DNA from 2 places in the Caballeronia sp. M23-90 genome. Region 1 is predicted to be linked to the other one. Evidence: predicted binding sites of a transcription regulator. Region 1 holds the regulator's gene; the other holds the start of a gene.
What was found. The regulator FliA, encoded in region 1, starts transcription of late flagellar genes. The targets are predictions, from matches to a motif close to CTAAAGTTTNNNNNNNNNNNGCCGNTA.
Positions count from the first base shown of each region.

Region 1 (4,288 bases):
CCAGTCGCCCGCGTTGCCGAACTTCGGCGCGCCGGCAACACCGGCCGTGTGACAGGTCGTGCAGACCGCCTTGAATACCTGCTCGCCGGTTTTGTAGACGCGCGGGGCGTTGGCGTCGCGGATATCGACTTGCGCGACCGGGGCGATACGCTCGGCGACGGCGGCGTCCGACAGGGAATCGGTACCGGCGCCAGTGCGGGTCGTGTTGTTGACGTAGACGGCCAGCAGGACGATCACGACGATCGGAATGGCGAACCCGGCGACGATTGCCGCGATGAGTTGGCCTGGCGTTTTGATCGGGACTCCGTGGGGTGCTTCACTCATGCTCGTCTCGTCTCCCTTTTTATTTGTGAGTCGGTCCAGCGACAGCGTGACAGCAGGGGTAGATCTCTCGAATACTTTTAAACGTTTTCGCCAGCACGGTCGATTATAGACGGAACGTTTACGTGACGGCATACCCGCAAAGGCTTGTCGCAGCGCGTGTTAACCCGGATTTTCGGGGTTTTTGCAGGGATGTTGCGAAGGACGAGGGTCGGGCCTTCCAACCCTTGCGATGGACGAATCGGACGAAAACAGGTATTGTTTCGGACTCGCAGCGGTCCTGCCTCCATGATTTTGTATATGGAACGCGGTGCCCCTTGCTCATATGCGCCCGTAGCTCAATGGATAGAGTACTGCCCTCCGAAGGCAGGGGTTGCTGGTTCGATCCCAGCCGGGCGCACCAAGATTTAGCGCAAATCGAGTTTCCTGGTCATTCCAGGATCACATTCAGCTCCAAACGCATTCCAAGTGCCGCCAGCGCAGAAGCGTTGGTGTCGACTGTCGTCGCGGGTCATTCGCAAATGCCGCGCCTCGCTTAGATGGGCCTTCCTTGATTTCGCTCTGCTGGATTGGCTTTCCTGTCGCCCACGCTTTCTGATCAAAATCCAATTGGTCGTAAGGACACGGGAGAGCGGACCATAGATTCCGTCAGTGAATCGACGTCCGATATCGCATCGGCAGTTGGAGGTGCCAGAGGAATAAACCATTTCCTGCATCGGATTGAGGAAAACGTGCGTAGTTAAGTAGGCGCGTCCGCCGGGCAAGCCGAAACTCGCCTCCACGCTTCGCAGAAACGCGAGCCGTTTAACAACCCCTCGACCACCCAACCAGGCCGAAACCAGAGCCACCCCCGCCATTGACCCATATACTCCCGCCCAAAATCCCATCCACCCTCCATCCGCACCCCAATTTCCCTTTGCATATAGCGCGCATCAACGCAGTAGGATTGCGGTTGCGCACTACGCAGCCACTGTAGAAAACGTCGGTTTAAACCACTAAACCATAAAAAAAGGGACACAGAATGGGGCATTCGCATGACCCCGTGCAGCGGCCGCGCGGCTATGTCTGGTCTCCGCATCGCGATCCGGAAAGGGAGCAGGCAACGCTCCGAGTCGCACTCGGCGGACTCGCGGCCGTGGCGTATGGCGCGTTCGCGTGGTTCGATCCTTCTCCTGCGGCGACCGCATGCTTTCGCGTGCTCGCGTTGTATCTGGTTTATGGCGTGGCCAGCCGGGTGATCATCGGCGGGATGCCGCGTCATTCGGACGTGCGTCTTGCTATCACCACGATCGCGGATCAGGCGCTCCTCGCCCTGATTCTTGCCGCCGGCGGCCCGCTCGCGCTGCCTATGCTCTGGGCCATTTTCCTGTTCCTGATCGGCGCAGGAGGGCGTTATGGGAAGCGGACGCTGGCGTTGTCGTGCGTTACGGCACTGGCCGGAATCGTCGCACTATCCATGCTTCAGCCATGGTGGCGTCTCAACCGGCCGGCGGCGCTTGGCATTGGCTTGAGTGTGCTGGCGGCATCGGTATATCTGAGTGTGCTGGTCGGCCGGCTCGGCAGCGCGAACCGCGATCTCGCGCTCCGGGCAGGCACCGATCCGCTCACCGGATTGAGCAACCGGTACGCACTGGAACAAACCATCGGACGGGCGGTGACGGCGATATCGACGGGACAGGAGGGCGCGACGGCGTTGTTGCTGATCGATCTCGATGGCTTCAAGGAAGTCAACGATACCTACGGCCACGAAGTTGGCGACGTCGTGCTGCGAACCTTTGCTGATTCGCTGTTACGCCGTGTGCGGACCACCGATACGGTCGCGCGTCTCGGCGGCGACGAATTCGTGGTCCTCGCGCGTCACGTGACGGGCAGCCACGCGGTGCATACGGTCGCGAACGGAATTCACGCGGTGCTGGCGGAAATGACGTCGGTGCAGGACCGGGTGGTGAATGTATCGGCGAGTATTGGCGCATGCCTGATCTCGCCGGACCTGAAACCCATCTACACCGATATCGCCGTGCTGATGCGCGCGGCGGATCGTGCTATGTACCGGGCGAAGGCACTCGGCAAAGGCCGAACGGTGTTTGCCGAAGGCGCGGACTTCGAACCTTCTTGAAGCGGCTCAGAAAAAGCCGCCCCCTGACCGTCAGGCTTCCACGCCCGACCAGGCCTGTTCGCGCAACTTCGCGCGCAACCGAGCAACCGCCTGGCTATGCAACTGGCACACGCGCGATTCGCTGACTTCCATCACTGCGCCGATTTCACGCAGATTCAAGCCCTTCTCGTAATAGAGGCTCATCAGCAGCTTTTCGCGCTCGGGCAGTTTGTCGATGGCTTCGACCAGCGCCGAACGCAAACTGCCGTCGAGCAATGCGGACAACGGATCGGCTTTATCGACGCAATAACGGTCGAGGAACGGTTCGTCATCCGATGACCGGTCGAAGTCTTCGTAATAGATCAACTGGCTGCCGTGCAGATCCTGCAGCATGGTCTGGTATTCGTCGAGCGGCATGTTGAGGTGCTCGGCGACTTCCTGTTCGCTCGCCGACCGGCCAAGGTGCTGCTCGACCTTGTGTACCGCCGATTCGACCTCGCGCGACGTCTTGCGCATGCTGCGCGGCAGCCAGTCGTTGGCGCGCAGTTCGTCGAGCATCGCGCCACGAATCCGCTGGCTCGCGTATGTCTCGAACTGCGCGCCCTGGTCTTCCTTGTAGCGGCTGGCGGCGTCGAGCAGACCGATCATGCCTGCCTGGATCAGATCGTCGAGATCCACACTGGCCGGCATTTTCGCGACCAGTTGCAGACCCAGCCGGCGCACGAGCGGCGCGTAGCGGGTCAGGACCTCGGCTTGTGACAGTTTTCCCTGGGCGTTATACATCGCATTCACCTTTGTTCCTTCTTTGCTTCGTCACACCGCCGCCGGGCTACGCATTGCGAACTCCGGCGACGTTGTTTCGGTGCGGCGCGAGGTCGCTCCCGGGTTGATCGAACGCTCGATATTGCGTGGCGTTTCCCTATGGACGGCTTGCGCCGGCCATTCGAAGTGCGAACTTTCTGGCATCGGCCAATACTGCAGGTCGGCCGCGATGTGGCGGTAATCGCGGGCGGCGGCGGTCGTCGGAAATGCTTCGACTGCGCAGCGCGACAGTTCATGCGCCCTCGCCACACGCGGATCTTCCGCCACGCAACCGGCCGGCATGAGCTGCACGGCAAGGTAGCGGCTGGCGACACCGGCGAGGTTATCGAAGGCGATTTGCGCATCGGCGGCGTTCTTCACGTGGTTGACCACGATCCGGAAGCGCGAGATGGCGTGCGCGTAATGCAGGCGCTTGATGCATGCATACGCCTCGGTGATCGCGGCGGGAGCCACGCGTGTGACGATCACGAAGTCGTGCGCTTGCGCGGCGAGCGTGGACAACGCGCCGCTACGATCCGGTTGTGTGTCGATGAGAACGATATCAGCGGGTCCATCCAGCAAAACCCGGTAATGCGCGGCGTCGTGGCTGATGCGTTCGTCGCGGGGCGCGGCGATCATCGAAAAGCCGAACGGCGTGCGCGTGACTGCGTCCTGCAAGAAGCGCTTGCCGCCCAGCACGGCGCCAAGTGCGCCCGTGGACGGTACGTTGGCCAACCGGCTCGCCGACAACGCGTTCTGCCGTTCATCGATCACCAGCACGTCCTTGCCTTGCGCAGCAAGCGCGGCAGCGAGGTTGACGACCGTCGATGTATTTCCCGTACCGCCTATTCCGCCCGCCGGCGCGCCACACACGGCCACCACCCGCGAGCTGTTGCGCGTCAGCAGACGGCGCAAGCCTTCAGCCTGATCGGACACGAACTTATCCAAAGTGAACCTCATGCAGTTCGGTGGAAGCGCGCGCGGAGAGCGCGGAGAGGAGCGGCGGCACGTCGTCGTCTTGCGGCACGAATGGCGAGCCGTCGCGCGGAATGCAGAACGCGCTTTTGATCA
Region 1 is NZ_JBSIPA010000495.1:282-4,569, reverse strand. It holds partial or broken gene ACRXB1_RS30865 (c-type cytochrome) at 1-324, opposite strand, end outside; tRNA gene ACRXB1_RS30860 (tRNA-Arg) at 649-724, shown strand; gene ACRXB1_RS30855 (diguanylate cyclase) at 1,343-2,437, shown strand; gene ACRXB1_RS30850 (RNA polymerase sigma factor FliA) at 2,468-3,199, opposite strand; gene ACRXB1_RS30845 (MinD/ParA family ATP-binding protein) at 3,230-4,165, opposite strand; partial or broken gene ACRXB1_RS30840 (flagellar biosynthesis protein FlhF) at 4,158-4,288, opposite strand, start outside.

Region 2 (16,916 bases), on a different contig from region 1:
ATGCGCTGGTCGATGAGCTACGCGCGTTTTCGCCGTTGGCACAGCGCACGGCAAAAAAGCTGCTCAACGATACGGAAGATGCGCCGCTCTCGATTGCCATCGAACTTGAAGGGCATTCTTACAGCCGGTTGCGTACATCGGATGACTTCCGTGAAGGCGTTGAGGCGTTTCATAGCAAACGCAAGCCGGTGTTTCGCGGCAGCTGACCTTTATCCATAACAAACAGGGGACTTGCATGGAGGCGTTCGACTACGTGATCGTGGGCGGCGGGTCGGCGGGATGCGTACTTGCGCATCGGCTATCGGCCGTGCCGTCGCTGCGTGTCGCGTTGATCGAAGCGGGCGCGGACACGCCCCCGGGCAACGTGCCCGCAGCGATCCTAGACAGCTATCCCATGCCTGTGTTTTGCGGTGATACCTACATCTGGCCTGGACTGAAAGCCCGGGCTACAAGGCAAGCTGCTGAACGTGTGTACGAGCAAGGCCGTGTCATGGGCGGCGGTTCGAGTATCAACGTGCAATCGGCTAATCGCGGCTTGCCGCGCGACTACGATGAGTGGGCCGAGAACGGCGCGCCGGGCTGGGCGTGGGACGAGGTCCTGCCGTACTTCCGCAAGCTGGAAAGCGACGCAAATTTCCCTGCTGACCCGCTGCACGGCAAGGACGGTCCCGTTGCGATTCGCCGCATCATGCCTGATGAGTGGCCGCCGTTTTGCCACGCGTTTGCGAAGGGTTTGAAGAGCAATGGATTCGCGACACTGCAAGACCAGAATGCCGAATTCGGCGACGGTCTGTTTCCCGGGGCGTTTTCAAACTTCAACGACCGGCGTGTGACGACAGCGACGGCTTACCTCGATGCCGCCACGCGCAAGCGTCCGAACCTGTCGATCTTCGCGAACCTTCGCGTTGAACGCATCCTGATGAGCGGCGTGACCGCGCATGGTGTTCTAGCATTAGCGGCGAATGGCGAAAAGATCAAGTTCGAAGCGCGAGAAGTGATCCTGGCAGCGGGCGCGCTGCAGTCGCCCGCCATGTTGCTGCGGGCGGGTATCGGAAATTCGAAGGAGCTCGATCAACTTGGCATTCGCTGCGCGATCGATTTACCCGGCGTCGGAAGGAATCTTCAGGACCATCCATCGCTGACGTTTTGCCATTTCCTCGAACCGCAGTTCCGCATGCCGCTCACGCGTCGTCGCGCGAGCATGACGGCCGCGCGATTCACATCTGGCCTGGAAGGGTGCGACGTCTCGGACCTGTATTTATCGAGTGCAACGCGCGCCGCGTGGCATGCGCTGGGCAATCGCCTTGGCTTGTTTTTCTTGTGGTGCAACCGTCCATATTCGCGCGGCCGTGTGCAACTCGTGTCCGCAGACTCCGACATCGCACCACGCGTGGACCTGAACCTGCTTGACGACGAACGCGATATCGCACGCCTTGCCATTGGCGTTCGCCTGCTCGCCAAAGTGGTCGAAGCATCGGGCCTGGGTGAAGACAGGCGTGATTTTTTCCCAGCCGCATTTTCGCCGCGCGTGAAGGCATTGAGCCGCGTGGGCAAGGTCAATGCAATCTTGACATCGCTGCTTGGCGCATTGCTCGATACGCCTGCGCCCTTGCGTCGAGTGCTGATCGAACGTTTCTTTACGCGTGGTCAGGGCATGGCCTCAATGCTTGCGAGCGACGACGCGCTGAACGCGTTCATTCGCGCGAATGTATTCGGCGTATGGCACGCGAGCGGAACATGCCGGATGGGCGTGGCAGGCAATCGCCAGGCTGTCGTCGATACACAGGGCCGCGTGCACGGCGCGCGAGGCCTGCGCGTGGTCGATGCATCGCTCATGCCGCGCCTGCCTTCGGCCAACACGAATATCCCGACCATCATGATCGCGGAAAAAATCGCGGACACGATGCTGCGCGAACGGCCGCCCAGTTCCGCAAGCAACAAGACGATCTATTTGCATGCAACGATTTCATAAACGCCAACAAGAGCACGAACCAATATACGTGCCACGTACACGGTGCCTTCCATAAGGCGGCGCCGCGACCTTCAAGGAGATAAAAATGTCCGTTGCAGCTCAGGAAAGCACCGCCGTGCCCGAGGTCAACTCGCGGCAGGTCATGGGTGCAGTGGTAGCCTCGTGCCTGGGTTGGGCACTCGATCTTTTCGATCTGTTCGTGCTCCTGTATGTCGCGCCGGTGGTCGGCCGGCTGTTCTTCCCGTCCGAACACGCCATGCTTTCGCTGGCGGCAGTATATGCGTCGTTTGCCGTGACCCTGTTGATGCGGCCGCTCGGTTCGGCATGGTTCGGCTCTTATGCGGACCGTCATGGACGCAAGGGTGCGATGATTCTCGCAGTCGTTGGCGTGGGGATATCGACGGCGCTTTTCGGGGTGTTGCCAACGGTCGCGCAAGCCGGACTCGCCGCGCCAATCCTCTTTCTTCTGTTGCGCCTCGTGCAGGGCGTGTTCGTAGGTGGCGTGGTGGCGTCCACGCATACCATCGGCACGGAGTCCGTTGCGCCCAAGTATCGAGGCGCGGTCTCGGGATTGATCGGCGGCGGCGGTGCAGGGCTCGGTGCGCTGCTCGCGTCCATTGTGTTCCTGACCATGTCCGCAATCTTCCCCGGCGAACTGTTCGATGTCTGGGGATGGCGCTGCATGTTCTTCACCGGCATCATCAGCTCGGTGCTCGGCCTGTTCGTTTTCAATACGCTCGAGGAGTCGCCGCTCTGGCAGAAGCTTGCGGCAGAGAAGGCGGCCAAGGCCGCGAATCGTGATCCGTCGGTGCCGGTCGAAGTGATTCGATCGCCAATCAAGACGCTGTTTTCCCGCGAATATCGCGGCATTCTTTTCGTGAACCTGCTGCTCACGATTGGCGGCGGCAGCGGCTATTACCTCACGTCGGGCTACCTTCCTACCTTTCTCAAGGTGGTCAGCCACGCGCCCAACGGCGCGGCTGCGGCCATCCTGATGATCGCAAGCGTGGGAGTGCTGCTGGCCTCGGTCGCAGCGGGCCATCTGAGCACCTTCATTGGACGCAAGAGTGCGTTCATCTGGATCGGACTCGTGCGTCTCGTCGCGTTACCCGCGTTGTTCCTGTTGTTGCCTACTGCGCAAAGCATCACGATGATCGGCCTCTACGCCGTGATACTGAGTGCGCTCGGCAGCGCGGGTTATGCGCCTATCCTGATCTTCCTGAATGAACGATTTCCCACCGCGATCCGCGCAACGGGAACGGGCCTCTCGTGGAACATCGGCTTTGCAATCGGCGGGATGATGCCGACGGCCGTGTCGCTCGTCGCGAAGGACCCGAGTGAACTGCCCATGACGCTGGCTATCTTTGTCGGTGTGATCAGCGTGATCTTTCTAGTTGGCGCTTTCATTGTTCCGGAAACGCTCGGCAAGCTGGAGAACAACGCGCGAGCCGTACATTGAACGTCAGGGTGCGGTAGTCACGCGGCGAATGTCTTCCGTGATGATATCGATGAGGGCGCTCGCCGCAGACCCAAGCGGCCGCTTCGGGTGACTGACGCACACGATCTGCCGCACGATAACCGGGTTCGCAATCCGGTGAATCCGCAGCACGCCGTCGTCCACTTTGCGCTGCACGACCACGCGCGGCATGATGGTCGCCACGCTGCTCTGTTCCACGAACTGCACGATCGTGGTCAACAGGTCGATCTCGAACTTCGGCTTGATCACGATATCCGCGTTGAGAAGCGCGGCGTCGAGTGCGCCGCGCAAGCCGTTGCGCCGCGTCGGCAGCACTAGCTCGAGGTCGCCGAGCCTGGACAGGTCGATCTCGTCGGGCAGAACGCGACCGTGGGTTGCACTGACCACGAGAACCATTTCTTCGTCGAGTAACGCGCGGGTATCGAGCGTGAGACGTCCGCGCGGCTTGTTGATGACCGCAGCGTCGAGCCGTCCGGCTTCCACGGCATCAATCAGTTGTGCGCTAAAGCCGTCCGCCACCGATACCTCGACTTGCGGAAACAGTGCATTGAAGGTCGCGAGCGACTCGGGCAATACGCTTTCCGCTTCCGATGCCACCATGCCCAGCGACACGCGTCCCGTGACGATCACGTCCGTGCTGCTGAGCTGCTCGCGCGCATGGTCGATGTCTCGAATGATCGGCACATACAGCCGGTACATGAGGCGCGCCGCGTCGGTCGGCGTCATGCCATGCGGGCCTCGTTCGAAGAGCGGCTGATTCAATTCCGCCTCGAGCTTCGAAATCTGCATGCTCAATGCGGGCTGAACGATATTGAGCCGCCTCGCAGCGCGCGTGACCGAACCATCTTCAAACAGCGCGATGAAATATTGAATCTGCTTCAGGTCCATGGGCGGGCGGCGAGTGAGTCGAAGCACGATGAAACCACAACCGGCCGCCCGATACCAGCAGACTATCTACCCCAGGTAACGCATTCGTCTGCGCGGCGATCGAACGCGGCGTTGCATCGTAGACGTCGATGTCGGCAAACACGAAGCCGCCGCCGTGGAAATACAGGATCACGGGGAACGGGCCTTCGCCCGCAGGCTTGTAGACACGTGCGGGGTTTTCGCATGCCGCGCCCGGAATCATGATCTCCTGTGTCTGCACCTGCTGTACGGCTGGCGGTGGCGTGATGCCGCGTGCCTGCATCAGCTTCATCACGGCGTCGGTGACGGTAGGTTGCTGACGCGCTTCGTCTGGAGTGCAATCTTCGATTGGCTTCGGGTTCAGGCTCTCGAATGCGTTGAGCACGTCCTTCATGTCGGCGTCGGCATGCTCGGTCGGGTCCATTCCCACGACACCCTTGCTCGTATCGGCGAGGCTTATGTCATCTCCAGAATTGATGGAAACCGCTCCACGAATGGCGGTTCCTTACACTTGAAATGCAAGCGTTATGCCCATCGAACCTCGCTTCCGACCGGCAGCATGACGCGGTATTTTTGTCTTTGAGCGCTGCGGAATACTATTTGCTGCAATGCGATTGTCCTAACCCAACCATGGACCTCCCATGAAGCCCTATATTGTTTGCCACATGATGTCTTCCGTCGATGGTCGCAGTCTCACTGACGGCTGGCACCTCGACTATGCTTCCGACTTGTACGAAAGCACCGCTGCCACGTTCGAGGCCGACGGCTGGATTTGCGGACGCGTCACGATGCAGGAAATCGCGCATGGCGACGGTTATCCGAAGGGCCTCGCCGAGGAACCCGTTCCGCGCACGAATCATTTCGCCAAACGCGGTGCCGACCAGTACGCCATTTCTATTGATCCGAAGGGACTGGTCGAGTGGAAATCGGACACCGCGCTCAAATCGCACATCATCGAAGTCGTGACCGAGCAGGTCGCGGACGACTATCTTGCGTACCTTCAGTCCATTGGTGTGTCGTATGTTTTCGGTGGCAAGACGGACATCGACCTGGGTCATGTGATCGAAACGCTCGCAGATGAGCTCGGCGTAAAAAAGCTGATCGTGGAGGGCGGTTCCCATGTAAGCGGTGCGTTCGTGAATGCCGGTCTTGTCGATGAGGTCAGCGTGCTGATCTTGCCGCTCGTCGATGGCCGCACCGAACATCCGTCGTCGTTCGAAGTTTCGATGGACGCATGGAAACAGCCGGCGTACCTCACGCTGACGTCAGTTGAACAGACGGCCAACGATGGCGTGTGGCTGCGCTACACGCAGAAAACGAAGTAAGGGATTACCCCTAATGGCGTAAGTGGTTTTATTGTATTTCGGGTTTTTACGAAATATAATTCGGTTCATCGCGAATTCATCCGCTGGACCTAACCGTACTTACTGCCGTCTCATGGACATCGACGCTATTCACAAAGCCCTGGCTAATCCGGTGCGCCGCGAGATCCTCGCGTGGCTCAACGAACCCGGGGTTTATTTCAGCGAGCAGGACATGCTGCTGGAGAATGGCGTGTGTGCGGGGCAGATCTATGCGCGCTGCAATATGTCGCAATCCACGGTATCGGCTCATCTGGCAACGCTTCACAAGGCGGGTCTGGTCACGTCGAAAAAAGTTGGCCAGTGGATCTTTTTCAAGCGCGACGACGCGGTAATCAACGCGTTTCTCGAACAGTTGCACCGCACGCTCTAAACGCGACACGTCGATCAACGAACATTCACCGTACTCTATTTAGGATTGCTTTAAAAATGCCAAATCTCCTCGATCCGCTCAAAGCAGGCGCTTTCAATCTTCGCAACCGTATTGTGATGGCGCCGCTCACGCGGCAGCGCGCTGGTGAAGAACGCGTGCCGAACGCGTTGATGGCACGGTACTACGCTGATCGCGCCGCAGCCGGCCTGATCCTGAGCGAAGCGACCTCGGTCACGCCGCAAGGCGTGGGTTACGCTGAAACGCCGGGAATCTGGTCGGACGAGCAGGTCGAAGGCTGGAAGCTGGTCACGAAAGCCGTGCATGACGCAGGCGGCACGATCCTGCTGCAACTCTGGCACGTCGGCCGTATCTCGGACCCGATCTTCCTGAATGGCGACCTGCCCGTTGCACCAAGCGCAATCGCCGCGAAGGGGCACGTGAGCCTCGTGCGTCCGCAACGCGAGTTCGTGACGCCGCGCGCACTGGAACTCGATGAAATCGCAGGCGTCGTCTCCGCTTTCCGTAAAGGAGCTGAGAACGCGAAGCTGGCCGGTTTCGATGGCGTTGAAATCCATGGCGCTAACGGTTATCTGCTCGACCAGTTCCTGCAGGACAGCACGAACACGCGCACGGACAATTACGGTGGTCCTGTTGAAAATCGCGCGCGCCTGATGCTCGAGGTTGTCGACGCATGTATTGAGGTGTGGGGCGCGGATCGCGTCGCCATGCATCTCGCACCGCGCGCTGATTCGCACAGCATGGGCGACAGCGATCGCGCCGCGACTTTCGGTTATGTCGCACGTGAGTTGGGCAAGCGCAAGATCGCGTTCATTGCTGCACGTGAACGTGTGGCTGAAGATTCGATCGGACCGTTGCTGAAGAAAGAGTTCGGCGGCGTTTATATCGCGAACGAAAAGTTCACGAAGGAAAGCGCGCAGGCCGCACTCGATCGCGGTGATGCGGATGCTGTGGCATGGGGCCAGTTGTTCATCGCAAATGCGGATCTGGTGAAGCGCTTCGAAACCGATGCCCCGTTGAACGCGCCGATTCCCGAGACGTTCTATGCACGCGGTACCGAGGGGTACACGGACTATCCGACGCTCGAAACCATGGACTGATCTTTTTGGTTTCATGAAAAACGGTGGCCCAAGGCCACCGTTTTTCATGTCATGCACGCCTTCAGATATTCCGCTGTATGACCGCGCGCTCCCTTCTTCACCACGTCCTCTGGCGTTCCGCTTGCCACGACATTGCCACCGCTTTCTCCCGCGCCCGGCCCCATGTCGATGACCCAGTCGCTTTGCGCCGCCACGCGCATGTCGTGCTCGACGACAATCACGGTATTGCCCGCATCGACGAGACCCTGTAACTGCACCAGCAACCGGTCGCTGTCGACGCAATGCAGGCCCGTGGTGGGTTCGTCGAGTATGTAGAGGTGCTTGCTCCGCTGCGCGCGCTGCAGTTCCGTTGCGAGCTTGATGCGTTGCGCCTCGCCGCCCGAGAGCTCCGTCGCGGGCTGCCCGAGCCGCAGATAGCCCAGCCCGATGTCACGCAATACCGCGAGCGCACGCATGATCTGTGGTTCGTCTGCGAAAAAGCCGCAGGCGGTATCGACGGTCATCTGCAGGACTTCCGCAATGTCCTTGTCGTTCCATTTGATTTCGAGCGTCTCGGGGTTGTAGCGCGTTCCGCCGCAAGTGGAACATGGCGCATAGACGCTCGGCATGAAAAGCAATTCCACACTGACGAAGCCTTCGCCCTCGCACGTCGGACAGCGGCCTTTTGCGACGTTGAATGAAAAACGGCCGGCATCGTAGCGTCGGCGGCGCGCTTGCGGCGTGTCGGCAAACAGCTTGCGAACGTGGTCGAAGAGGCCGGTATAAGTGGCGAGATTGGAGCGCGGCGTGCGGCCAATCGGCTTCTGGTCGACCCTTACGAGGCGGCGTATGTGTTCCATCCCTTCCACGATCTCGCCGTTTGTCTGAATGTCTTCCGTGTCGAGGAGAGGATCGCGTTCTTCGTCGGTTTCGGTCGCTATCGGACTGCCGAGTTTTTCCGCGATGAGTTCCGGCAGCGCCTGACTTACCAGACTGGATTTCCCCGATCCAGAGACGCCGGTGACCGTCGTGAAGCATCCAAGCGGGAATGCTACGTCGAGAGCTTGCAGGTTGTTTCGAGTGACGTTGGCAAGCCGCAACCATCCAGCCGGAGAACGCTTCGTGCGTCCGACAGTCCGGCGTTCCCCAAACAGATGCAGCCGTGTCTGCGATGCTTCCACGTCGGCCAATCCTGCAGGCGGACCGCTGTACACGATGCTCCCGCCTGCCGTCCCCGCCGCCGGCCCGACATCCACCAGCCAGTCCGCGCGACGCATCATCTCCAGATCGTGCTCGACCACGAAGAGCGAATTGCCGGCTTCTTTCAAGCGCTGCAGCGCGCTGTAGAGCGCCTCGCCATCGGCGGGATGAAGTCCGGCGGAGGGTTCGTCGAGCACGTAGATGACGCCAAACAACTGCGATGCCAGTTGCGTCGCGAGCCTCAGGCGCTGCAGTTCGCCCGATGACAACGTCGGCGTGCTCCGGTCCAGCGCAAGATACCCGAGACCGAGGTCGATCAGCGTGGACAATCGCTCGAGCAGCTCTCTTGCCATGCGTTGTGCGGCGACCTGCTTTTCGCGGGATTGATTCGTTGTCCGTCGTATATCGGGCGATGCCTTGTGCGCAGATCCTCCCGACGCAACCCGGCGCTCCACGGCTTCGCGCATTTCTGTTTTGTTCAGCACTTCGCCGGTTTTTACATCGGGCGACGCCTCGCCGCGCGCAACGGGGCGCAATATTTCCGCGACCCGCGCCATCGGCATCTGCGACAACTCCGCTATATCCAGTCCCGCGAACGTGACGGACAGCGCCTCGAGCTTCAGCCGCTTGCCATGGCATGTCGGACACGCGCTGCTCACCATGAAACGCGACACGCGCTTTTTCATCAACGCACTTTGCGTATTGGCGAACGTGTGCAGCACATAGCGGCGCGCGCCTGTGAACGTGCCTTGATAACTCGGCTCGGCGTGGCGTTTGAGCGCGGCTTTCGTTTCCTGGGGCGTGAGGCCGGCATAGACGGGCACCGTCGGCGTTTCGTCGGTAAAGAGGATCCAGTCGCGAGCTTTCCTGGGAAGGTCACGCCAGGGGGTATCGACGTCATAACCCATCGTGACGAGAATGTCGCGCAGGTTCTGGCCATGCCACGCCGGTGGCCACGCAGCGACCGCACGCTCGCGGATGGTCAGCGAGTCGTCGGGCACCATCGACTGTTCGGTGACATCGTACACGCGTCCGAGGCCGTGGCATGTGGGGCAGGCGCCTTGCACGGTGTTCGGCGAGAAGTCCTCGGCGAACAGCATGGGCTGCTTTGCCGGGTATGTGCCGGTTCTCGAATACAGCATGCGCACGAGGCTCGACAATGTGGTGACGCTGCCGACCGACGACCGCGCGTTCGGCGTACCGCGTTGCTGCTGGAGCGCGACCGCAGGCGGTAATCCGTCGATCGAATCCACCTCCGGCACGCCAACCTGATCGATAAGACGGCGTGCGTAGGGCGCGACCGACTCGAAGTACCGGCGCTGCGCTTCGGCGTAAAGCGTGCCGAATGCAAGCGACGATTTGCCCGAGCCCGACACGCCGGTGAAAACCACGAGTGCGTCGCGTGGTATGTCGACATCCACGTTGCGCAGATTGTGCTCGCGTGCGCCACGTACACGAACGAAGCCGGGTCGAGGAGACGAAGATTTGTTATTTCGATCTGTCATGCGCCTTTTCTTTGGTTTGCAGTTAGGGCTCAGCATTAATCGACTCGCAGAGCTTGTGCCCGGGCTTTCGCATGGGCGCACAAGCGAGGCATTCGACAGGCGGCGTTTAAAAAGCCGTTTTTGATACCGCCAAATTCTCGCGCCATCGAAACCGCTTTCGCTACGTGGACGTGATATTAGTGAGGGGTGCGAGATGCGATTTTGCAAAATCGCTTCGCTATTTCAAATCATGAAGCGGTTGCGACTTTGTGCGTTGGACAGGTTTATCGCGATTTTTTTCCTGCAATGGAATGAGTAATTGTTTCATTGCCTGCGATAAATGTCGCGACTTATGTATGTAGACCTGGCATGTGGACCAAGGGCATGGAGCCCAACGCAAAACGCTCGACCCTTTCGATCAGGAGATGTGGGATGCCTTGATTATTAGTCGCGGCAAGCATGCATTCCCTGACTCTCATTGCCGCTTCTCCCGAGGGCCGGCGCCAAGACAACGCGCGCCGCTCTCTTTCAAAGCAGTCGATTATTTCTGGAGGTACTGGATGTCCAAATCCAAGAAAGCGGGTTCGCAGGAGCAGTCCAAGATTGCAGCACTCAGCCCGTTCGAACTGAAGGACGAGTTGATCAAGGCTGCGGGCGGCGGTGCCGTCGACCGCCCGGCCAACGTCGCCATGCTCAACGCTGGCCGCGGCAACCCGAACTTCCTCGCCACCATCCCTCGCCATGGCTTTTGGCAACTGGGCCTGTTCGCCATGCGCGAATCCGAGCGTTCATTCGCACATATGCCAGAAGGGCTGGGCGGGTTTCCAAAACATGAAGGACTTGAAGAACGCTTCGAGATTTTCGCACGCGACAACAAGGGCGTTCCGGGTATCGATTTCTTGCGCGGCGCACTGTCGTACGTGCGCGATCAACTGGGTTTGAACGGCGGCGAATTCCTTTACGAAATGTGCGAGGGGATTCTTGCTTCGAATTATCCGGTGCCCGACCGGATTCTGAAATTGTCTGAAGTGATCGTGGCGCAGTATCTAAAAAAGGAAATGGTCGGCAAGCATCCTTTCATTGGCGATTTCGACATCTTCGCGACCGAAGGCGGCACCGCGGCTATGACGTATATCTTCAATACCTTGCGCGAAAATCACCTGATCAAACCCGGCGACACCATTGCGCTCGGGTCACCGATTTTCACGCCGTACATTGAAATCCCCACGCTCAACGACTACAAGTTGAATGTGGTCAACCTCAACGCCGACGTTGAACGCGGCTGGCAATATTCGAAGGAAGAACTCGACAAGCTGCGCGACCCGAAGGTCAAAGCGTTTTTCCTCGTGAATCCGAGTAACCCGCCGTCGGTCAAGATCGATACCGAAAGCCTGCAGTACATTGCAGCTATCGTGAAGGAACGGCCGGACCTGATCCTGCTCACCGACGACGTGTACGGCACCTTCGCCGACGACTTCGTTTCGCTCTTCGCCTTGTGCCCAAAGAACACCATCCTCGTGTATTCGTACTCGAAATACTTTGGCGCCACGGGCTGGCGGCTCGGCACCATCGCGACACACCAGGACAACGTGATCGACGAACTGATCCGCAAGCTGCCCAAGGAACAACGCGCCGAACTGCACGAGCGTTATGAGTCCATTACCACGGAGCCGGAGAACCTCAAGTTCATCGACCGGCTGGTTGCGGACAGCCGCACCGTCGCACTGAATCACACGGCGGGTTTATCGACGCCGCAGCAGGTGCAGATGGTGCTGTTCTCGCTTTTCTCGCTGATGGACACGCCCGAGGCGTACAAGAACGCGTTGAAGCGCCTGATTCGCGGACGCAAGGAGGCGTTGTATCGTGAGATTGGAATCAGTTTCGACGACAGCGACGTGAACCAGGTCGATTACTACACGATCCTCGACCTCGAGTTCCTCGGCAATCGCGCGTATGGACCAGAATTCGTGCAGTGGCTGTTCAAGAACACCGAACCGTCAGAGCTGCTGTTCCGCCTTGCGAAGGACGCACGCGTTGTGCTCTTGCCGGGGCGCGGCTTCGGTACGCAGCATCCGTCGGGCCGCGTGTCGCTCGCCAATCTGAACGAAAGCGACTACAAGCAGATCGGCCGTGCGTTGCGCAAGCTGATGGCGGAATACGTGGAACGGTATAACGCGGAAACGGGCAAGTCGCTCGACAGTAAAAAGGTGCTGTAATCAGGCATCGAAATGGAAACGGGCCGCTCTTCAGCGGCCCGTTTTCGTATCAGCTAAACGCTCAGAACTTGTGGCGGATACCCACGCGCCCAGCGATCTGGTTGTCCGTACCGCGGCCCGACGTGCCGAAGTAGCTCGTGCTCGAACCAATCTGCGCCTGCACGCCGGTTCCGTTGTTCGAACCCGACGCGTGTTGATAAATGCCCAGCACGTAGACATCGGTACGCTTGGAGAGCGCGTAATCCACGCTTGCATCGACTTGTTGCCACTTGCCTTGAGCCGCGTCCGTCAGCTTCATGTACGTGTAGCCGAGGCTCGCCGTTGCAGCTGGCGTGAACGCATACTTGGCACCCGCTTCATACGTATTGAACTTGGAAGTAGCGCCGCTGATCGCTTCGAAGCGCGTGTTGGTCCACAACGCGAAGAGGGTCGCAGCAGCGATCTTGTAGTTCGCGCCAATGCCGAACGTGCGCAGGTCCTTCGAGCCACCCGTCGCCACGTTTGCAATGCTCGTGCTGAATGCCGGGGTGGAGGAAGCCGGGAAGTGAATGTCCGTATAAGCCGCGCCAACGCTGAACGGGCCGTTCGCGTAGTTCAGGCCGAAGCTGTATGCACGCGATGAACCTTGCGTGGTCACGCCGGCCGTCGTGGTCGTGGGCGAGCCCGAGAATGCACCTGCAGCGTTCGAGAAGCCATACAGGCCACCGAACGTCACGCCGTAGAAGTTGGCGCTGCTGAACTTGATCGAGTTGTTGATACGGCTCGACGTCAACTGGTCCACGTCATTGATGTGATACGCGTAGTTGCCTGCAACCGTCTGGCCGCCAATGGAATAAGCGCCGCCCAAGTAATCAGTCGAGAACGAGTACTGGCGGCCGAGTGTCACCGAGCCCACGTCCGACTTCGAAATACCCACGTAAGCCTGACGGCCGAATTCCGCGCCGCCCTGACCGAGCGTGCCGTTGCCGCTGTTGAAGCCGCTTTCCAACGTGAAGATGGCCTTGAGTCCGCCGCCCAGGTCTTCAGCACCACGCAGGCCCCAGCGGCTGCCTTGCGATACGCCGTCGTCGTACTTGAAAATCTTCGAGCTGCCGGTGCCGGCGGTGCTGTGGTTCGCGTAGCTGATACCGGCATCGATCAAACCATACAGCGTGACGCTGCTTTGAGCTTGCGCAGGTGCGGCCGATGCGGCAAACGCAGCGAGTGCGGCGATGGCGAGCAGTGATTTACGGTTCAAGACATTCTCCGTGAGCGTGGGTGGTAGCGTGATGGGTCTGGTGCAACAAGTGCGTGGATACGCGGGACTCTGACGGTCCGCTGACTTGCGACGGGCGGACTTTACGGGAGGCGTATGTAAGGTCTATGACAGTTGTAATGAAACGACGGCCACGCTGCACAGGCCGCTGCTGTGCTATGGGAAGGTTCGCGCGAGATGCCGGCGATGTATTACTGGAGGGGAAGGGGAAGTGATGCGATGAGCGCCGCGAGCGAATGGGTATCGTCGCGGCGCCTGCGGCGTGTCAGCCTTTCGAAGAGACTTCGCCGCTTGGGGAGAACGGCCGCGGTTTTGCTTGCTCTTGCGCCACCTTCGCCGGGATCACGGCGCTCGCCGGTTGCGAATCATCCACCGAAGTCCGTCCGCCATCCGCGAAGAACGCCTGCTCCGCCGCCTTGTTCAACACGAGAATGCTGATGCGGCGATTGGTGGGTTCGTCGGCGACGGCCTTGTTGAGCGGCAGCACATCGGCCAGGCCGCGTACCTGCAGGATCTTGCCTTCGCTCATGCCGCCTGCGATCAGCGAGCGGCGCGCGGCGTTCGCGCGTTCGCTCGACAGCTCCCAGTTCGAGTAACCCGCCTGGCCGCCGGAATAGGGCACGGCGTCGGTATGACCTGCGATCGATACCCGGTTGTCCACGTCGTTCATGGATGCCCCGATCTGCGCGAGGATCACGCCCACATAGCTTTCGAGCTTCGAGCTGCCCGATGCAAACATCGGACGCTTGAGCGAATCGACGATCTCGATGCGCAATCCCTCACTCGTGATATCGATACGAATCTGGTCCTTGAATGCACGCAGCGCCGGCGTATTGTCGATCAGCGCCGTGAGTTTCTCTTTCAGTTGCTTGAGGCGGCGCGCGTCGTCCTCCGCGGCAATGCGCGCGGGGGTCTTGGGCATCGGCTGGGTCTGGCTCTTGGTCGCTTCGCCCGGACGTGAACTCGACAGGTCGCGGCCGCCGCCGTTGATCACGCTCGAGCGCGCAGCGCCACTGCCGTCCTTGCCGCCAAAGAGCGTGGAGAGCGGAGCGTTGAAGTAATCCTCGATGCCCTGCTTGTCGTACTTCGATGTCGAACCGAGCAGCCACATCAGCAGGAAGAACGCCATCATGGCCGTGACGAAGTCGGCGTAGGCAATCTTCCACGCGCCGCCATGATGCGCCCCGTGTCCGGACTTCTTCTTGCGGCGTACCACGATGGTCGGCGCAAGCACCGACTGCAGGGGATCGCGGGATGGTTTTTCAGCCATGTTCGTTACCCGTGGTGTCTGAATGCATGCAATGCATCAGGCCGACTTCGGCGATTTGGTGGCGCGGACGGCTTCATCGAGTTCCTTGAAGCTCGGGCGGTCAGCCGTGAGGAGCACCTTGCGGCCGAACTCCACGGCAATGGCGGGCGCATAACCGTTCATTGATGCAAGCAGTACCGACTTCACGCACTGGAACGGCTTGGACTCCGCCTGTCCCTTTGCAGCGAGCAGATCGGCAAGCGGTCCGAAGAAACCGTATGCGAGCAGGATGCCAAGGAACGTGCCGACGAGTGCGCCGGCAATCATCTCGCCCAGGATGGCAGGCGCAGCGCCGACAGAGCCCATGGTATGAACCACGCCCATCACGGCCGCAACAATGCCGAATGCGGGAAGGCCGTCGGCCATCTTCTGGATCGCGCCGGATGCCACCGATGCCTCCGCATGATGCGTCTCGAGTTCTTCATCCATGAGGTCCTGCATCTCGAGCGCGTTGACGTTGCCGCTCGACATCATGCGCAAATAATCGACGATGAACTCCAGCAGATGGTGATCGTTGAGCACGTGTTCGTACTTCATGAAGGTCGGGCTTTTTTCCGGCGCTTCCACATCGACTTCGAGCGCCATCATCCCTTCCTTGCGCGCCTTTTGAAGCAGCTCATAAAGCAGCGCGATCAATTGCACGTACTTTTCTTTCGAGTATCCGCCGCCCTTGAACGCAGTCGGGATGCTCTTGAGCGTCTTCTTGAGCGTCGCGGGAGGGTTTGATACGACGAATGCCCCGATGGCCGCACCGAAGATGCAGAGCAGCTCGAAGGGCTGAACGAGCGCTGCCAGATGACCGCCAACCCCCATGAAACTCCCGATTACCGAGCCGATGACCAACACCCATCCAATAACGACAAACATGCTCTCTCCGCGTAAATGTGTGCTTCGATTGAATGAAGCTGTCATAGAACTTAACGGCAAGCGGGCTCTCACATTTAGGGTAGATGCGAGGAATCTTTTCTTACCGACTTACGCAAGTCAGCAAAATTTACTCTGGCAAACATGCATTTTTTGCATCGAGGGATGAACGTTTCGTGGACGACGCATGGACGTTCGAATTGACGCCAAAAACGGTCACTGTTCGTTCCATTGAATCGTTTAACGCAACCGTACAGTCTCGCCACGGGGAAGGCCCCGGCTACTTACGGAGAAGGTGCGGTGAAGACAGTCCTGAGCGCGGCGGCGGCCGCCATGATCGCCATGCTGGCAACGCAGACGACCCAAGCGCAAGAGGTCTATATACAAGGCGGAACGCTGGGCGGCGGTGTCGGCGCCGCCTACTCGCTGAACTCTTGGGCGGGCGTCCATGCTGAAATGGAAGGCCTCGGTTTTTCGCATTCGTTCAATGTCGACGGCGCCAAATACAGCGGGCATCTGAGCCTGATTCAAGGCGGCCTTTATCTCGACCTGTTTCCGTTTGCGAATAGCGGTTTTCGCGTGACGGGCGGTGCGCTCATCAATGGCGACGAACTGAAGGCGCATGCGGTACCTGACGCACAAGGCAACTTCAAGATCGGTGACGATACGGTTCCTGCCGTTGCGGGCGCGCCATCGGCCACGGTGCGGCTGCCGAGCGTCATGCCGTATCTTGGCGTGGGGTATGGGCACAAACCGGTATCGAAGGGCTTTGGTTTCATGGCCGACCTTGGCGTGGCATATGGCCGCCCGCACGTGTCGTACTTCGTGCCGGAGGTGTACAGTTTGCTCACAACGCAGGCGAATATCGATCAGGAAAAGCAGGACATTACGAATCGCGTCGAGAAATATCGCTGGTATCCGGTCGTGCAGATCGGCGTGACTTATCGTTTCTAAGATACAGACTTACCCACAGGGGTTGAACCTCCCGCCCGGCTCACGCTCAATAGTAAGGAAGACGCGCGTCAGGCGGGTTGGCATGGATGATGCGTCCCCTTCTAAGGACTTACCGTTCATTTACCAGAGGCGAACCTTCAATATGATTCAAACCTTTGAGCAAACCATTGACGGACAGCCGATGCAATTTTGCGCAAGCATCGCAGACGGCGGCAGCCCGCAGCGCGTGATCATCAGCCGTGCCGATTCGGCGAAATCGCTGGTGATCGTCGAGGCGTCCGGGATCATCAGCGCGATCAAGGCTGAGGTCGAGGCGCCCGAATCTTTTGTAGCCGATGCCGTGCGCAAGGCCCAGGCAGACGGGCTGATAGAGAAAGCGCTCAAATCCGGCGACGTATTGACCACGACGCTATGATCACTTGCTTCGAATCTTGAACTGAAGAAATGC
Region 2 is NZ_JBSIPA010000070.1:2,498-19,413, forward strand. It holds gene ACRXB1_RS10125 (enoyl-CoA hydratase/isomerase family protein) at 1-206, shown strand, start outside; gene ACRXB1_RS10130 (GMC family oxidoreductase) at 236-1,972, shown strand; gene ACRXB1_RS10135 (MFS transporter) at 2,058-3,431, shown strand; gene ACRXB1_RS10140 (LysR family transcriptional regulator) at 3,435-4,337, opposite strand; gene ACRXB1_RS10145 (alpha/beta hydrolase) at 4,297-4,779, opposite strand; gene ACRXB1_RS10150 (dihydrofolate reductase family protein) at 4,997-5,680, shown strand; gene ACRXB1_RS10155 (ArsR/SmtB family transcription factor) at 5,793-6,089, shown strand; gene ACRXB1_RS10160 (alkene reductase) at 6,146-7,207, shown strand; gene ACRXB1_RS10165 (excinuclease ABC subunit A) at 7,252-9,891, opposite strand; gene ACRXB1_RS10170 (bifunctional aspartate transaminase/aspartate 4-decarboxylase) at 10,431-12,086, shown strand; gene ACRXB1_RS10175 (porin) at 12,148-13,323, opposite strand; gene motB (flagellar motor protein MotB) at 13,607-14,611, opposite strand; gene motA (flagellar motor stator protein MotA) at 14,648-15,517, opposite strand; gene ACRXB1_RS10190 (hypothetical protein) at 15,815-16,468, shown strand; gene ACRXB1_RS10195 (hypothetical protein) at 16,611-16,883, shown strand.
Region 2: the regulator FliA is predicted to act here: its motif matches at 15,569-15,595, upstream of motA (flagellar motor stator protein MotA).